2 regions of the Rothia sp. CCM 9418 genome follow, and region 1 is predicted to be linked to the other one. Evidence: riboswitches for the same ligand, from Rfam matches in the RefSeq annotation. Region 1 holds a riboswitch; the other holds the start of a gene.
What was found. Region 1 has a riboswitch for thiamine pyrophosphate ahead of ACN083_RS06240 (ECF transporter S component). Riboswitches for the same ligand answer to the same signal wherever they lie in the genome.
Positions count from the first base shown of each region.

Region 2: another riboswitch for thiamine pyrophosphate. It lies ahead of thiO (glycine oxidase ThiO); the one in region 1 lies ahead of ACN083_RS06240 (ECF transporter S component).

Region 1 is NZ_JBLXXX010000004.1:23,236-31,220, reverse strand. It holds gene ACN083_RS06260 (tRNA (adenosine(37)-N6)-threonylcarbamoyltransferase complex ATPase subunit type 1 TsaE) at 1-57, shown strand, start outside; gene ACN083_RS06255 (aminodeoxychorismate lyase) at 86-964, shown strand; gene ACN083_RS06250 (energy-coupling factor transporter transmembrane component T family protein) at 982-1,785, opposite strand; gene ACN083_RS06245 (ABC transporter ATP-binding protein) at 1,785-3,422, opposite strand; gene ACN083_RS06240 (ECF transporter S component) at 3,425-4,021, opposite strand; TPP riboswitch at 4,073-4,175, opposite strand; gene ACN083_RS06235 (DUF4235 domain-containing protein) at 4,379-4,645, shown strand; gene ACN083_RS06230 (MFS transporter) at 4,898-6,247, shown strand; gene ACN083_RS06225 (hypothetical protein) at 6,356-7,489, opposite strand; gene dcd (dCTP deaminase) at 7,498-7,985, opposite strand, start outside.
Region 2 is NZ_JBLXXX010000002.1:16,408-24,392, reverse strand. It holds gene ACN083_RS02850 (M3 family metallopeptidase) at 1-1,551, shown strand, start outside; gene ACN083_RS02845 (HIT family protein) at 1,692-2,255, shown strand; gene thiE (thiamine phosphate synthase) at 2,262-2,966, opposite strand; TPP riboswitch at 3,011-3,148, shown strand; gene thiO (glycine oxidase ThiO) at 3,142-4,455, shown strand; gene thiS (sulfur carrier protein ThiS) at 4,433-4,675, shown strand; gene ACN083_RS02825 (thiazole synthase) at 4,715-5,527, shown strand; gene ACN083_RS02820 (ThiF family adenylyltransferase) at 5,553-6,740, shown strand; gene ACN083_RS02815 (MurT ligase domain-containing protein) at 6,737-7,985, shown strand, end outside.

The sequences.
Region 1 (7,985 bases):
CAACTACCTGCACACCCAGCATCACATATTGACTATATTTTCTCGCCACCTGTATAAAACGACATCTCAAGAATAGGATGAAATTATGACAACAGTAGTAATGCTCACCCCTCAGCACCCAGAGGGAGAACTTGTAGACCCCTCACGCCCCCTCATCAGCATCGAAGACGAAGGACTCACCCGCGGAGACGGCGTCTTTGAAACGATGATTGCCGTCAACCGCAGCATCCGAAAATTTGACGCACACTTTGAACGGCTAACAAATTCTGCCCGAAAATTGCAACTCCCTCTACCAGCAAAAGAGCACCTCACTCAAGCGCTTAAGACCGCCCTAGAAAATGCCGAACAGGCTCACACCACGACACTAGGTGAAGAACACACCGTCAAAATTATTATCTCTCGTGGTACCACATCAAACGGCCCACACAGCTGGGTTACCGTCGCACCGACACCTCAGAATACCCTCGATCAAAGAACCCACGGCGTCAAAGCAATCACTCTGCCTCGCGGACATGATCCTGCTCAAGACACCGCATACCCGTGGCTACTTGCCGGCGCAAAAACTCTCTCGTACGCCATCAACATGGCCGTCCTACGATACGTACGAACCCAAGGAGCAGACGAAGCAATCTTCATCACCGATGACCGCCGTATTCTAGAAGGCGCAACCAGCTCTGTCATTGTGGCACAAACTATTAATGGGCAAAAAACCCTCCTCACACCAGAACCAAACCACGGAATCCTCCCCGGCACTACCCAAGGAATGATTTTTGAGCAAGCACGCAAACACGGCTGGGAACTCAAATACCAAGAACTTTACCCTCAGGATTTACTCGAATCTGAAGGTGTCTGGTTAGCCTCTTCCGTACGGCTTATCGCTCCTGTAACACACCTCAACGGAACAGCATTAGCAACGTCCCAACAGACCACTGAAGAATTCTTAGCATTCCTTGCAGAAGGGTAAAACACGCAACCTTAAAACTACTGCCAGATAAAAGTTAAGGTACCGGCTCCTAAAGCACCTAAAACACCTGCCAAAACCGTCAGTACAACACCCACCGTAAACCATACGTCTACGAGACCGTACTGCGGTATACGAGCCCAAGTGCGAGTTGAAGCAGACCCAAAACCGCGGGCCTCCATCGTTATAGATAAGCGTGTACCACGACGAATAGCCTGAACTAACAAGGCGAAGCTCTGACCACAAAACGTTTTAACACGTTGCCACAACGTATCTTCTGATCCAAGACCGCGAGCGCGTCGAGCCTGCCCTAGTGTATTCCATTCGCTCAACAACAACCCGACAAGACGTAAAGCAACCAATGCTCCGAGCACAAAACGAACCGGCAATTTTGTGCTCTGCGCCAAAGAATCAGCAACGTCCGTTGGGTCGGTTGTTAGCATGAGCATCATCCCAGGAAGAACCATTGCCAAGCCACGAATAGTCAGAACAATACCTGTCACAAGAGAACCAGTGCTCATCGACAAAAATCCCATGTCAAAAAGCATCGTCCCTGTCTTCTCCACCAAAAGAGCAGTCGACCAGCCCGATAGTAGAACACCAAATAATACAGGCCAAAGCTGACCCAAAAGACGCACAGGGTTCAACCCCAGGGCCCATAAACCCACTAACTCGATACAAAAGATGATGGTGATGCTCACCCAATCTTTGAGCAGAATAAGGATAATTGTCAGAAGCAAAGTGAGCGCAACTTTAACCCCTGCATTAACGCTTCCAAGAATCCCTTCTTTTTCTGCGGTAGACGCAAAAATATCAAAACTCATCAACGTTCTTCTTCCCCGTGATAGTCTGATTCCGCGATAAGCCTTAGCTGTATTCCTCCTAAAGCACGCACAAAATCATCATCGTGAGTTACTGAAACGACTGCTGTGCCCTGTTCCAAGAGTTCTTGAATCAAAAGCACCAATTCCTTCCATGTATGAGCGTCTTGCCCAAAAGTAGGTTCGTCAAGAATGAGGACCTGAGGTGCTGTTGCCAATGCGGTTGCTACAGAAAGACGGCGTTTCTCACCCCCAGAAAGGGTGAACGGGTTTGCTCCTTCAAGATGACGCAAACGTAAACGTTCAGATAACGCGTCAATACGGTGTTTAAGAGCTTGTTCGTCGACAGGTTCTTGACGAAGCCGCGCAAGTTGTCGTGGCCCAAATTCAAGTTCTTCACGTACCGTAGCAGTTAAAAACTGTTGCTCAGGTTCTTGAAAGACTAGACCAATACGCGAAGCAATATCACGAGAACGCCACTGTGTCATATCAGGTGAAGGCTCCTTATACTGCCGTGACGGTGAAGGAGCAGCGTCTTCTAAAAATGCTGATGTTGCTACAATCTCCCCAGAAACAGGGTAGAGTAACCCAGCTAAGGTCAGAGCAAAAGTAGATTTTCCGGCACCATTACAGCCAAGGACACTTGTATGTTCACCAGCTCGGATAGAAGCATTAATCCCTGAAGAAACAATAGGCGCATCAAAAATATACGGTTCAGAACAATTCTTAAGGGCCTTTCGTCGTTTACGTCGCTCTCGTGCAGAAGGATAATGACGAGTTACTGCCACATTACGAGCACAAATTAGCTCTGCCCCAGCCTGTTGCGTTGAAGGAAGAACCTCTGGCGTGTAGTCAGGAACCCATACCCCCGCAGAAATAAGCTCTTCCCTCGCTTCTGCAAGAACCTCAGTAGGTGAACCGTCATGAGTAACACGTCCGCCTGCACCAAGAACAATAATTCTGTCCATATGCTCAGCCCACACACCAACACGATGTTCAATAACGACAAGGGTTGCTCCCGTATGTTTTTGTGCGCGTATTACGGCATCACGAACATCTTCAACACCAGCAGGATCAAGATTTGCTGTTGGTTCATCTAAGAAAATACCACCAGGATGCATCGCAAGGATGCCAGCCAACCCTAGTCGTTGTTTTTGTCCGCCAGATAGGGCACTCGTCGGATGTGATAAGTCAAACTTCTCTAAGCCAACATCTGCTAAAGCACGTTTAACACGTTCCCATATTTGTTCATGCGGCACACCTAAATTTTCGGGACCGAAAGCAACATCATCTCCTATACGAGATAGCACAATAGATGACTCTGGGTCCTGTTGCATGAGTCCTACTGCACCGTGAGCATCTTCAGCAGGTATACCATCAATGGTGATAGTGCCCTGTTGAGATTGACCATCATCGTCGTGTAATAGCCCGCCCATGGCGTGCAGAAGGGTTGATTTGCCTGCGCCAGAAGAACCCAAAAGAAGCACTTTTTGTCCAGGTTCAATGGTCAGATGTACAGATTCTAGAGTAGGTTTTTCTCGTCCTGCGTAATGCCAGCCAAACTCACGTACACTAATACGAACGCCACGCACCGGCTGAGAGTCAGCAGGCGGTGGCGTTATGGAAGATGTTGTATCCACGGTTAGGCGCGTGCTCGTTTCGACCGTCCAGAAGCCAAGGACGACAAGACACCCGTTTGTGCTAGTGCTTTCATTAAGAACCACGAAAGAACCCCAGCAAGCAATGCCCCAGAAATCGTTCCGCATGCCGTGTAAACCAGCATCTTTGCAAAAGAAAGCTCATTTGCGTAGTAGATGATAATTTCTGAGACACCCATACCGAAACCAGATACTGCGCCGGCAAGAGCTGCGACCATAATATTCCACTGGCGGTAAAGGAATACCGCAAAAATTAGTTCTGCACCAAGACCTTGGATTAAGCCTGAGATAATAACGGACATACCAAAATGTGTGCCAAGGATACCCTCAATAATGGCGCCAAGAAGTTCACAATATAGTGCTGCACCAGGTTTACGGATAACAATTCCGCCCAGCACACCAGCAATCAGCCAGCCACCGCCAATAAGAGGCATATATTCTGGTACCGTTGCAAAAATCGTTTTTGCCAGCGGGTAAATCGCAACAGACCAGAACCAGAAAATGAGTCCGCATGCTACGGACAGGACAGAGGCGATAACGATATCGTTAACTCGCCACGCTAAAGAAGATTTCTTAGCCATCGTAAATTTTCCTTCCCGAATACAGGAAGGGGAACGTTACACTACGTGAACGTTTGAGAGAACTCGACTTCCTAAACGCCGGTACTAACCGGATCAGGTTCGAGGGTCTGCTTTCGCACTCTCAGCACCCTACGGTGCTCCCCTGTCGCTTCTATACGTATATGTTTATACGGCTTTATTGTCAAAGCCTTGTTCAGTATAGTTTGTTCACCACGTTCAATTCCACCCTCCAGAGAAGTTATGACAATATCTGCAGTTTCCACGCTTTCTTAGAGAATTATTCGTGAGTAGTAATACGCTGTTGGGCTTCTCCTGTTATAGGATTGCTAAGGATACTCATCAACGATGGAGAAAAACATGAACCCCATTAATCTTGTAGGAACCGCGGCTTCTCTTGCTGGCATCACCGTGGCAAACAAAGCGCTCTCTGCAACATGGAAAAAAGTAACCGGAAATGAACCACCCGCAAGCAACCCCGACGATGATGAGCGTTGGCGAGATATCATTCTATGGTCACTGTTAACAGGTCTTGTTGGTACCGTCATCAAAGTCAGCATTACTCGCAAAACAAACGAGGTCAAAGCAAAACGCAAAAATGACCCCATTGGACAAAACGAAGTCTAAGAACAACATCTCTTAGAAAACCTCATCCTCGTGTAGACGGCAACAGTCATTTTGTTGCCGTCTACACTTCTTTAAACCCCATGAACTTACCGCTCATCAGCATTAACAAATCCTTTGAAGATAAGCCCACTGTAAGTGAACCTTAGACGGTGCGCATAGTTCTGGTAAAAAGTACACAAATTTCTTCACTTTATCTTTGTTTCTGCGGGTATTTCACACCATTACCCACGCTCAATAGATACTCTTATCCTTATGAGCAAACACGCCAAAGAGCAGAACGAATCTGTGCCATTAGGGACCCGAGGCACCATCACAGCCTGGGCATTATGGGACGCCGGTGGCGCCTCCTTCAACGCGGTCATGACAACATTCGTCTTCACCGTCTATCTCACCAGCAAAGCATTCGGCGATCCCAAAGACGCCTCCGAAATGCTCTCCACCGGCCTCGCCATTGCAGGACTGCTCATCGCATTACTTGCCCCCGTCACAGGACAACGCGCAGACGCATCAGGTCAACGCACCCTATGGTTAGCAGTCAACACATTCCTCACAGCCGTGCTCATGGCACTTTGCTTCTTCACATTCCCCGAACCACAATGGCTTCTCTACGGTGTAACGCTCATCTGCGCAGCAAACGTCATGAACGAGTTCGCCATCGTCAACTACAACGCGCTACTGCCAGAACTATCAACGCCCTCAACGGTTGGAAAAATTAGTGGTATCGGATGGTCTGCAGGCTACTTCGGCGGCATTATCGCCCTAGGAATCGTCCTCTTCGCATTTGTTGGGCTTGGCTCAGACACCGGTTTCTTAGGTATCTCACCCGATAACTCTTTGAATATTCGTGCAGTCGCCATCTTCTCAGCAGTATGGTCCATCATACTTAGCACACCACTAGTTATTGCGCTCTACCGTCACGACCGTCGTCACCCCAAAAAACCAGTAGCACCCAAAGTTGGGCTCATAGACTCTTATAAAAAACTCTGGGCTACATTAAAAAGCCTCTACAAAAACTCACCCAAAACTCTCGCGTTCCTCTTTGCCTCCGCAATCTTCCGTGATGGCTTTACCGGCATCTTCACCTTCGGTGGCATCGTGGCCGCAGGCACATTCGGTTTTAGCACCACAGAAATTATCATCTTCGCTATCGCAGGTAACGTTGTTGCCGGTATCGGTGCACTTCTCGGCGGTAAATTTGATGACCTCATCGGACCCAAACGAGTTATCGTCTCTAGCCTTGTCTGCTTGCTCATCTCTGCAACCCCGCTCCTATTTATCCAAAGCCCTATTGTCTTCTGGATTTGTGGATTAGGGCTCTGCGCTTTCGTCGGGCCAGCACAATCCGCGTCACGCACCTACCTCTCCCGTATCACCCCACCCGGGCATGAAGGAGAAATCTTCGGACTATACTCCACCACAGGACGTGCAGCAGCACCCCTAGCACCGCTACTATTTGGACTATTCGTCTGGGCATTCGGTGCACAAATCTGGGGTATTCTTGGCATCATGGTGGTTCTCGTAGCAGGTCTGTTACTCACCCTGCCACTACCACGAGTACACCGCAAAGAACACCAAGAAACCCTCGAAAAAGGGCAACTATAATACGCCACTTACCGCTTATCAAAGAATAGGGTGGGTGCTTACATCGTTGTGTAAGCACCCACCCTAGCTTTTTGTGTTGCACCATACGATACAACAGCCACTAAAACATCACGGCTTCTGATAAGAAATCATCTGAGAATCCACAAGATTCTGCAATACAGCAGGGAACTGGTCATTAGGAATAGGCCCATACTGTTGTTCAATCCTCTGACGAAAAACATCCATAGGCAACGGCTCATCCAGCAACAGCCAACTATCAGCAGCGAACTCCGACACCTCAGACAACCGCCCACCACCATAAATTAACGAAGCATCGTCCAAAAGCACAGCAGACGTACCCGAGACACGAGACACAAGGCCCGCCGGTACTTCCTGCTCAACAGAATGAACAATCTGCCACGATGCAGAAGACTCCTCCGCCGGTGAAGACAATAACTCCCTAAAGACCGGCAATGTCTGAGAAATCTCAGAATACACCACACGGCGCACACCGCCACAACGCTTCATCGCATTCAGCAAACGAGGTAAACCATCATCGGTGAGCAACAAGCCAGAAGTCTGACCAGCAATCTCCACTAACGCTTCAGCCCAACTCACATCCTCCACATACGGAACAGTTGGCTCCTCAACACGCCCCAAAAGTACGATACGAGACAGCTGATACGAAAAATTATCTGGCGCAACTACCGAAATACCCAAAGACCCCGGATCTATCTGATGTTTAGGAAAACCCTTCTCCACAATCACCGACAACGGCTTAGGATACGGACGTACACATAAATCATCCTGCACAACAGCCGTCTCATCCGACAAATACGCAAAATGCTGACCCAAAAAACGAGACGCCGTCGTTTTACCACGCCCTGACGGGCCAATTAAAATCATGGCACGGCCAGAAGATTCATCACCCAAGGCAGCCGCATGAAAAAGACTCACCGAACCAGCTAAAGTACGAAGCATCGCCAACGTCACCTCAACCGTCAAACGCTCTTGAGCGACATCAACATGCTGAACACTCAAAAACTGCAAGCCTTCAACACCCCGATATTTTTCAGGGCAACTCAACTCCGCAGAAACAAAAACTTTCCCATCCGCGGTGCTCTGCTCTAAATCGCCCACACAACGAACCGGATTCATCGCCGCCCACGAACTCAAAACGTCCGCAACCAATGACTCTTCAAGAGAATCGTCAAAAAATAATTCGACGCTCGTACCAGCAGGACATAAACGTATAGCGCGCATCAAAAACCCTAACCGTCCGAAACGATATTAGTACGATGAAAATTCAGATAGCTACGCGAAGCCGTCGGGCCACGCTGACCCTGATAACGGTTGCCGTATGCGCCATCACCATAAGGGTGCTCAGCTTCTGAAGACAACCGGAAAAAGCACAACTGACCAACCTTAGAACCAGGCCACAACATAATAGGCAACGTCGCCATATTTGACAGCTCTAACGTCACATGCCCCGAAAAACCAGGATCAATAAAACCAGCTGTAGAATGCGTCAAAAGACCCAAACGCCCCAACGACGACTTACCCTCCAAACGGGCAGCTACATCAGCAGGCAAGGTGACAGACTCATACGTTGAGCCAAGAACAAACTCCCCCGGATGCAAAATAAACGGCTCATCCGGAGCGACCTCAACCAGACGAGTCAGCTCAGACTGATCCGACGACGGATCAATATGCGGATACTTATGATTATCAAAAAGACGGAAAAAACGGTCCAAACGAA
Region 2 (7,985 bases), on a different contig from region 1:
CTGCTGACCGGAGCGCAACAAGCAGCACTTCTCATTCGTGATGAAGAAGAACTTGCGGGACTTGACGAAAGCACCCGAGAACGTCTTGCCCTCAACGCTACAAAGAACGGACACGAAGGAGCTTTCCTCCTTCCTCAAGACCTTTTTGCTGCACCTGCGCTCCTTGCATCACTAGAGAACCCCGCGACCCGCGAAAAATATTATGCAAACTCCATCAACCGTGGACGAGCACACACTCGCGATGCCGGTAGCGCAGATACACCACAAACCATCCAAACTGGCGCAAAAATGTCATACCTGCGAGCGCAACGAGCAGCACTCTTCGGAGCAAAGAACCACGCAGAACTGACCATTCGCCGAGCTGTAGCACAAAAATCTGATGAAGCATTAGCGATGCTTGAAAAGATGCTGCCACAAGCATTAGCAAACTTCCGTAAAGAACTAGAAACCATGGCAGAAGTTGCGGGAGTGCCTGTTGAAGACATCCATGCTGCTGACGTACCTTACTACCTCAAACGTGTGGCAGAAGAGAAATATCGTGTCGATATACAAGCTCTACGACCCTACTTTGAGCTTAACTCTGTAGTAGAACGAGGCGTCTTCTATGCAGCAGAACTTCTTTACGGAATCAGCTTCACCGAACACCCCGAACTATCGAGTTATTACCCTGATATGCGGGTGTGGGATGTCAAAGATGAGAACGGCACTCTTATCGGTATTTTTGCTCTTGACCCGTATGCTCGCGCCACCAAACAAGGTGGAGCATGGATGAACGACCTCGTACCACGTGATGAACGCATCCAACAAGTGCCAGTAGTGCTCAACACCCTCAACATTGCAGAACCTGCTGAAGGTGCACCGGCACTACTGACCCTTGATAACGTACGGACACTTTTCCACGAATTTGGCCACGCACTACATTCCTTGTTAAGTACCGCTAAGTATCCTTCTGTTGCTGGTACGAACGTTCCCCGTGACTTTGTTGAATATCCCTCACAAGTTAATGAGATGTGGATGTTCCACCCAGCAGTAGTAGGGAACTACGCACGCCATATTGATACAGGAGAAACACTCCCACAAGAACATATTGATGCGCTACGCGCTAGCGAACAGTGGGGAGAAGGATTTGCCACCAGCGAATATCTAGGAGCCGCCCTCCTCGATATGGCATGGCACACCCACAGCATTGAAGACGGGCTCATCGACAGTTGTGAAGATGCTAAAGCCTTTGAAGATGAAGTGCTCAAACGTTATGGCTTCGACCAATACCCAGTATCTCCGCGCTACCTTACCGGAATGTTCAAACACATCTTTGGTGGAGGATACGCCGCCGGATACTATGCTTACATCTACTCCGAGATGATGGACGCAGAAACTGTTGATTGGTTTGAAGAATCCGGGGGAGCAACCCGCCACAACGGTGAAACCTTCAAAAACGCTATTCTCGCAACAGGAAATAGCCAAGACCCGGCAGAGTCCTTCCGACAGTTACGAGGACGAGACCCACGAATTGAACCATTATTACGTCGACGTGGACTACTTGAAGAATAGTTAGAACCTATTCTGCTAGGAGTATCACACTCGTATAATCTGTGTGGATGCTACCGGAAAAGACTTATCCGGTAGCATCCACAAGAATCTTTTAGCAACATTCACATAGAGCGTATGAGCCTACAGGTACACTAAAGACCATGGAGTACACCACCGATAGCTTTGAACTGCCACAAGTCCCAGATGCTTTCCAACGGCTTTGGACACCTCACCGTAAGGCATACGTCAGCGGAGGGCAAAAAGACTACCAAGAACAGACGTGCCCCTTTTGTAGTGCTCCCGAACGCTCCGACGAAGAATCTCTGATTGTTCATCGAGGTAAATACGCATACGCCATCTTAAACCTCTACCCATATAACCCAGGGCACCTGCTGATTCTGCCCTACCGGCATATCCCATATTACGATGACGCAACCGTCGAAGAACTAACCGAAATAGGGATTCTCACCCAACAAGCGATGCGTGTGCTACGTCAAGTCAGCAAAACAGACGGATTCAACATTGGGATGAACCAAGGCAAAATTGGGGGAGCCGGAATAGCCGATCACCTACACCAGCATATCCTCCCACGATGGTCCGGCGACACCAATTTCTTACCGATTATCGCCCACACAAAAACCATGTCACAGACACTAGGACAGATACACACTCTCGTAAAACAAGGGTGGGAAGAATACCTTTCAACGACAGCCAAAACTCTTTAGAGAAGGCTAAACAACTTCTAACGCACCCTTCAGCTGTTTTGCTGCGCTACGAACATCAGCAGCTTCGGTTAAAGCACGCACCACAACAATACGTGAGGCACCTGCCTGACAAACCTCTGACACCGTATCCACGTTAACGCCACCAATAGCAAACCACGGTTTCTGACCGGCAAACTGAGCAACCTGCTCAAGATACTCCACGCCTGTTGCTGCACGCCCCGGCTTCGTCGGCGTCGGCCACACCGGCCCACACGCAAAATAATCAATATTCTTATCGGCAGCAGCCTCCTGCCCCTGAGACACCCCATGTGTTGAAGCACCTACAAGAACATCGGCGCCTAACAACCTGCGCGCCTGCACCGCAGAAAGATCGTCTTGACCTCGATGAAAAATATCAGCACCCATAAGAGCAGCAACATCAGCACGGTCATTGACCGCAAAAAGCTTATCGTGACGACGTGCCACCTTTTTGAGAACCTCTAAAGCTGCTAGCTCCTGTTGCACAGAAATCTTCTTATCACGCAGCTGAATAATATCGACACCGCCACTATAGGCTTCATCCAGAAAAGACTCTAAATCTCCACGAGATAAACGCGCATCCGTACACAAGTACAAGCGTGCTTTTTGAAGCTTTTCAAGGCGCTCGCGACGAAGCGTTGAAGAAGAATCCACGAAAGAAGTGGCGAAAGGCTGTTGTTCATAAATGGACATAGTTTTGAGGTCTCCTTGTATCAAAAAGATTGAGGCTTATACTTAGAGTGACCTACGGGAGCGTCAGATATATCGCGCCATATCACAGTAGATATATCTTCACGACGCTGAGAGGGCTAAGAGAGCCGACCGTCTTACTTGATGCGGGTTATGCCGCCGGAAGGAAGTGTTCGTCATGGGTGCGACGTTGTTTAACCCGCACGATGAAGATTCAACTATTCATCAATATATACCCGAACTATCCAAAGAACCACCCTCAACAGTAGATATTGCAGTCATCGGTGCAGGAATTATCGGATTATCGACCGCGTACCGTCTCCAAAAAATAGGGTATAGCGTTGCTATCTTAGACCCACAACCCGCTTCAGAAGCAACACGAGCAGCCGCCGGAATGCTTGCCCCAGCATCTGAAACACAATTTCGCCAAGAACCATTAGTTCAACTGATGAAACGGGCAGCGCAACTATACCCATCATTTGCACAACACATTCAAGAAGAATCCGGTATTCATGTCGGTAGACAAGAAACAAAAACCCTCGTATGCGCCTACGATCATGCTGATAAAAATGCTCTAGAAGACCTCCAACAATATCAACAAGAGCTAGGTTTAGAAACCCAAAAAATATCCATCCGAAAAGCTCGTTCTCAAGAACCAAGCCTCTCATCGCGTCTTGCAGGAGTCGTGGAAATAGCCGGCGACCACCAGATTAACCCGCGCTGGTACTGCCAAGGGCTCATACACCTCTTACACGAACAGCTCTACCCTGTGAGAGCCCAAAAAATTCTTCTCGACGCAGACCAAACACACGCCCGCAGCATCTACTGGGAATACCAAAACCCCACGACAGGGCAACAGCACACCGGAGAACTCCACGCAACATATATCATCGTCGCTAACGGCCTCGGAACCTTAGAACTTCAAGGCATACCAGCGCTCAAAGAACTCCCTTTACGACCCGTCTACGGTGATGTGCTTCGTCTCCGCGTACCTGAAAACCAGCGCCCCTTCATCACCTCAACAATTCGCGGTATCGTCCGTTCCCAACCTGTTTACATAGTTCCCCGTGAAGACAACACCGTCGTTATCGGTGCAACATCACGTGAAGACCATATGCCCGGTATCAACGCTGGCGGAATATACCAACTACTACGTGATGCAAGAGAACTTATCCCCGCCATCACAGAACTCGAACTCTACGAAATAATCTCACGAGCACGCCCCGGAACACCCGACGACCTGCCCCTCATCGGCACAATCGAACACCACGGTAAAGCACTCAAAAACCTCATCCTCTCAAACGGCTACTTCCGTCACGGAATACTGCTTTCAACACGAGCAGCAGAACTCGTAGAACACCTCATCACCGAAACCCTCACCGAAGACGACAGAAAAGACCTCTACGCTTGCCGTCCACAACGCTTCACGCCAACCCAACAAAACCCTAAACCAACAGAGGAAAACCCCAATGAACATCACCCTCACAATTAACGGTGCAGAACACACCTATACGACACCACAAACCATCAAAAAACTCGTCGAAGACACCATCAACACCGCCCTCAACGACCAAGGAAACGCCCAAGACGGAACACCCCTTGGCATCGCCGTAGCACTCAACGACACCGTACTACCACGCAACCAATGGGCACACACCACCGCAAACCACCATGACAGGCTAGAAATCATCACCGCCGTACAAGGCGGATAACACCACCAGCACAAACAACAAACTCGAGATAAAAAGAACATGACACCAACAAACATTCCACCACTGAACATCGACGGAGTAGACCTCAACTCACGACTCATCATGGGCACCGGAGGAATCACCTCACTACAACACCTCGAAGAAGCACTCCTCAGCTCAGGAACAGAACTGACCACCGTCGCCATGCGACGATACAACCCCAGCGGAAAAGAATCTCTCTACTCCATTCTGAAACGCAACAACATCAAAATTCTGCCGAACACCGCAGGCTGCTACACCGCAAAAGACGCACTACTAACCGCAGAACTTGCCCGAGAAGCACTCCAAACACACTGGATTAAGTTAGAAGTCATCGCAGACGAAACAACACTCCTACCCGACACCTACGAACTCATCGAAGCCACCGAAACACTCGCCGAACGAGGCTTTACCGTATTCGCCTACACCAACGACGACCCCATCACCGCACGACACCTACAAAATGCAGGCGCCAGCGCCGTCATGCCCCTCGGCGCACCCATCGGCACAGGACTAGGAATACTCAACCCACACAACATCCAACTCATCACCAGCGAACTAGACGTTCCCGTCATCATCGACGCCGGCATCGGAACAGCCAGCCAAGCAACACAAGCAATGGAACTAGGCTGCGATGCTGTCCTCCTCGCCTCAGCCGTCACCCGAGCCCAAAACCCCGTAGCAATGGCAGAAGCCATGAAATACGCAGTACACGCCGGATACCACGCCTACCATGCTGGACGCATCCCCACCCGAACCCACGCGCAGGCCTCATCACCAACCGAAGGACGAATCCTCACCGGAGCACCCACCCAAGAAGACCTCACCACCTAACCTCAACGAAGAAAGCACCCCAACCATGCCACTGGCACCACTGACCACACCCAAAAAACAACTCAGCACACAAGAACAACTCCGCTACGGGCGACACTTCACCCTGCCCGGTATCGGAGAAGAAGGACAACGACGACTCGCCAACGCAAAAGTCCTCAGCATCGGAGCCGGAGGACTCGGCTCACCCCTACTGCTCTACCTCAGCGCAGCAGGAGTCGGAACCCTCGGCATCATCGACCACGACACCGTCGAATACAGCAACCTCCAACGCCAAATCATCCACAACAACAACACCATCAACACACCCAAAACACACTCCGCACAACAACGCATCCACGAACTCAACCCACACACCAACGTCCACACCTACCACGAAAAACTCAACGCAGACAACGCCGAAAACATCATCAAAAACTACGACCTCATCATCGACGGATCCGACAACTTTGCCACCAAATACCTCACCAACGACATCTGCGAACACCTCAACAAACCACTTATCTGGGGGAGTATCTCCCAATACACCGCACAAATCTCACTCTTCTGGGCACACCCCAAACACCTCAACACCACCCAACACACCCAAGGAACCACCCTCCGAGACCTCTACCCACAAATACCAGCAGCAGACTCCATCCCCACCTGCGCACAATCAGGAGTACTCGGATCCCTCTGCGGAACCATCGGCTCCATCATGGCCACCGAAGCCATCAAACTCATCACCGGAGTACCCGAACCACTCCTAGGAAAACTCTGGATGTACGACAGCCGAACACACACCACCAAAACTCTCAACATCACACCCGACCCACACCGCACACCCACACCACTGACCGAAACACTCCAACAAATACAACAATCAACACCACAACCCCTCAACGTCCCCGAAATCACACTCCACGAAATCAACCAACACCCCGAACACTACACACTCATCGACGTACGCGAACACCACGAACGTAACAACGGACACTACCAAGACCACGCACACATCCCACACCAAGAACTCCTCACCCTCATCAACAACACTCCAAACCCCCTAGAAAACATCAACAACACCCTCACCAAACACCTCAAAAACAAGACCACACCAGTGTTCTACTGCGCCAGCGGAAAACGCTCAGCACTCATCGTCCACACCCTCAAAAAACAACAACCACACATAACAGCCCTATCCCTTACCGGAGGATTCAACCAAACACCTATAAAATAAAAAACATGTCTAGACCCATAACACGACTCATCGGCCAAGGCGTACGCTACGCCACCAAACTCCGCGGAGGCGGATCCGCATTCCCCGGACTCGTCATGGAAAAACTACACCCCAACTTCGTCCCCGAAGAACTCGCAAAACTACCTCACGGCGTAGTCGTCGTCTCTGGAACCAACGGAAAAACCACCACCACAAAAATGGTGGTCCAACTACTCCAAGCCCAAGGGCTCAAAGTCTTCACCAACAAAACAGGATCAAACTTCGTTCGAGGAGTTGCCGCCTCACTCCTCGCAGAAATGAGCCTCACCGGAAAACTCGACGCAGACATCGCCGTCCTCGAACTCGACGAAGCCCACGCCGTACACTTCGTCAAAAAAGTCAAACCACACTACGCACTACTACTCAACGTCCTACGCGACCAACTCGACCGCTTCGGTGAAATCGACACCACCCGAAAAATGCTCACCACCGTAGCAGAAGCAACCACCAACACCGTCGTACTCAACCGAGAAGACCCACGCATCCTCAGCATCGCAGAACACATTAAAACAGGAACACACACCAACTATTTCGGACTCAGCCAAAAACTCCGAACCATGTTCCCCTCCGACGACGAAATGCGCTCGCAACAACGCACCAGCACTAAAGAAAACCTCCCAGAAGCCACCGTCACTCTCAACGACTTCAACGGAACCAACGCAACATTCACCCTCAACGGACACACCGCACAAGGAAAAATCAACCTCTACGGCGTCTACAACATCTACAACGCCGCCGCAGCAATGGCACTCACCCAAGCGGTCATGGGAGAAAACCTCAACGAAGAAAAACTCATCAAAGAACTCCAACACATCACACCCGCTTTTGGACGAGGCGAAACCCTCACCATCAACGGCCAAACACTACAACTACTACTCGTCAAAAACCCCTCAGGATTTAGACTCTCCCTCGCCAGCGCAGACGCACAAGACTACGCAACCATGATTACCATCAACGACCAGTACGCAGACGGCAGAGACGTCTCATGGCTCTGGGACGTAGACTTCCATACTTTACAAAAAACTGGAGTCAATACCGTCTCCGGAACCCGCGCATGGGATATGGCACTACGCCTAGAACACGACGAAATCACCACCGAACACGTCGAAGAAAACCTCACCGAAGCACTAGAACACTTCATCAAAAACTCCCATGGCAAACCCATGCGCATCTTCTGCACCTACACCGCCATGCTTGCCATCCGTA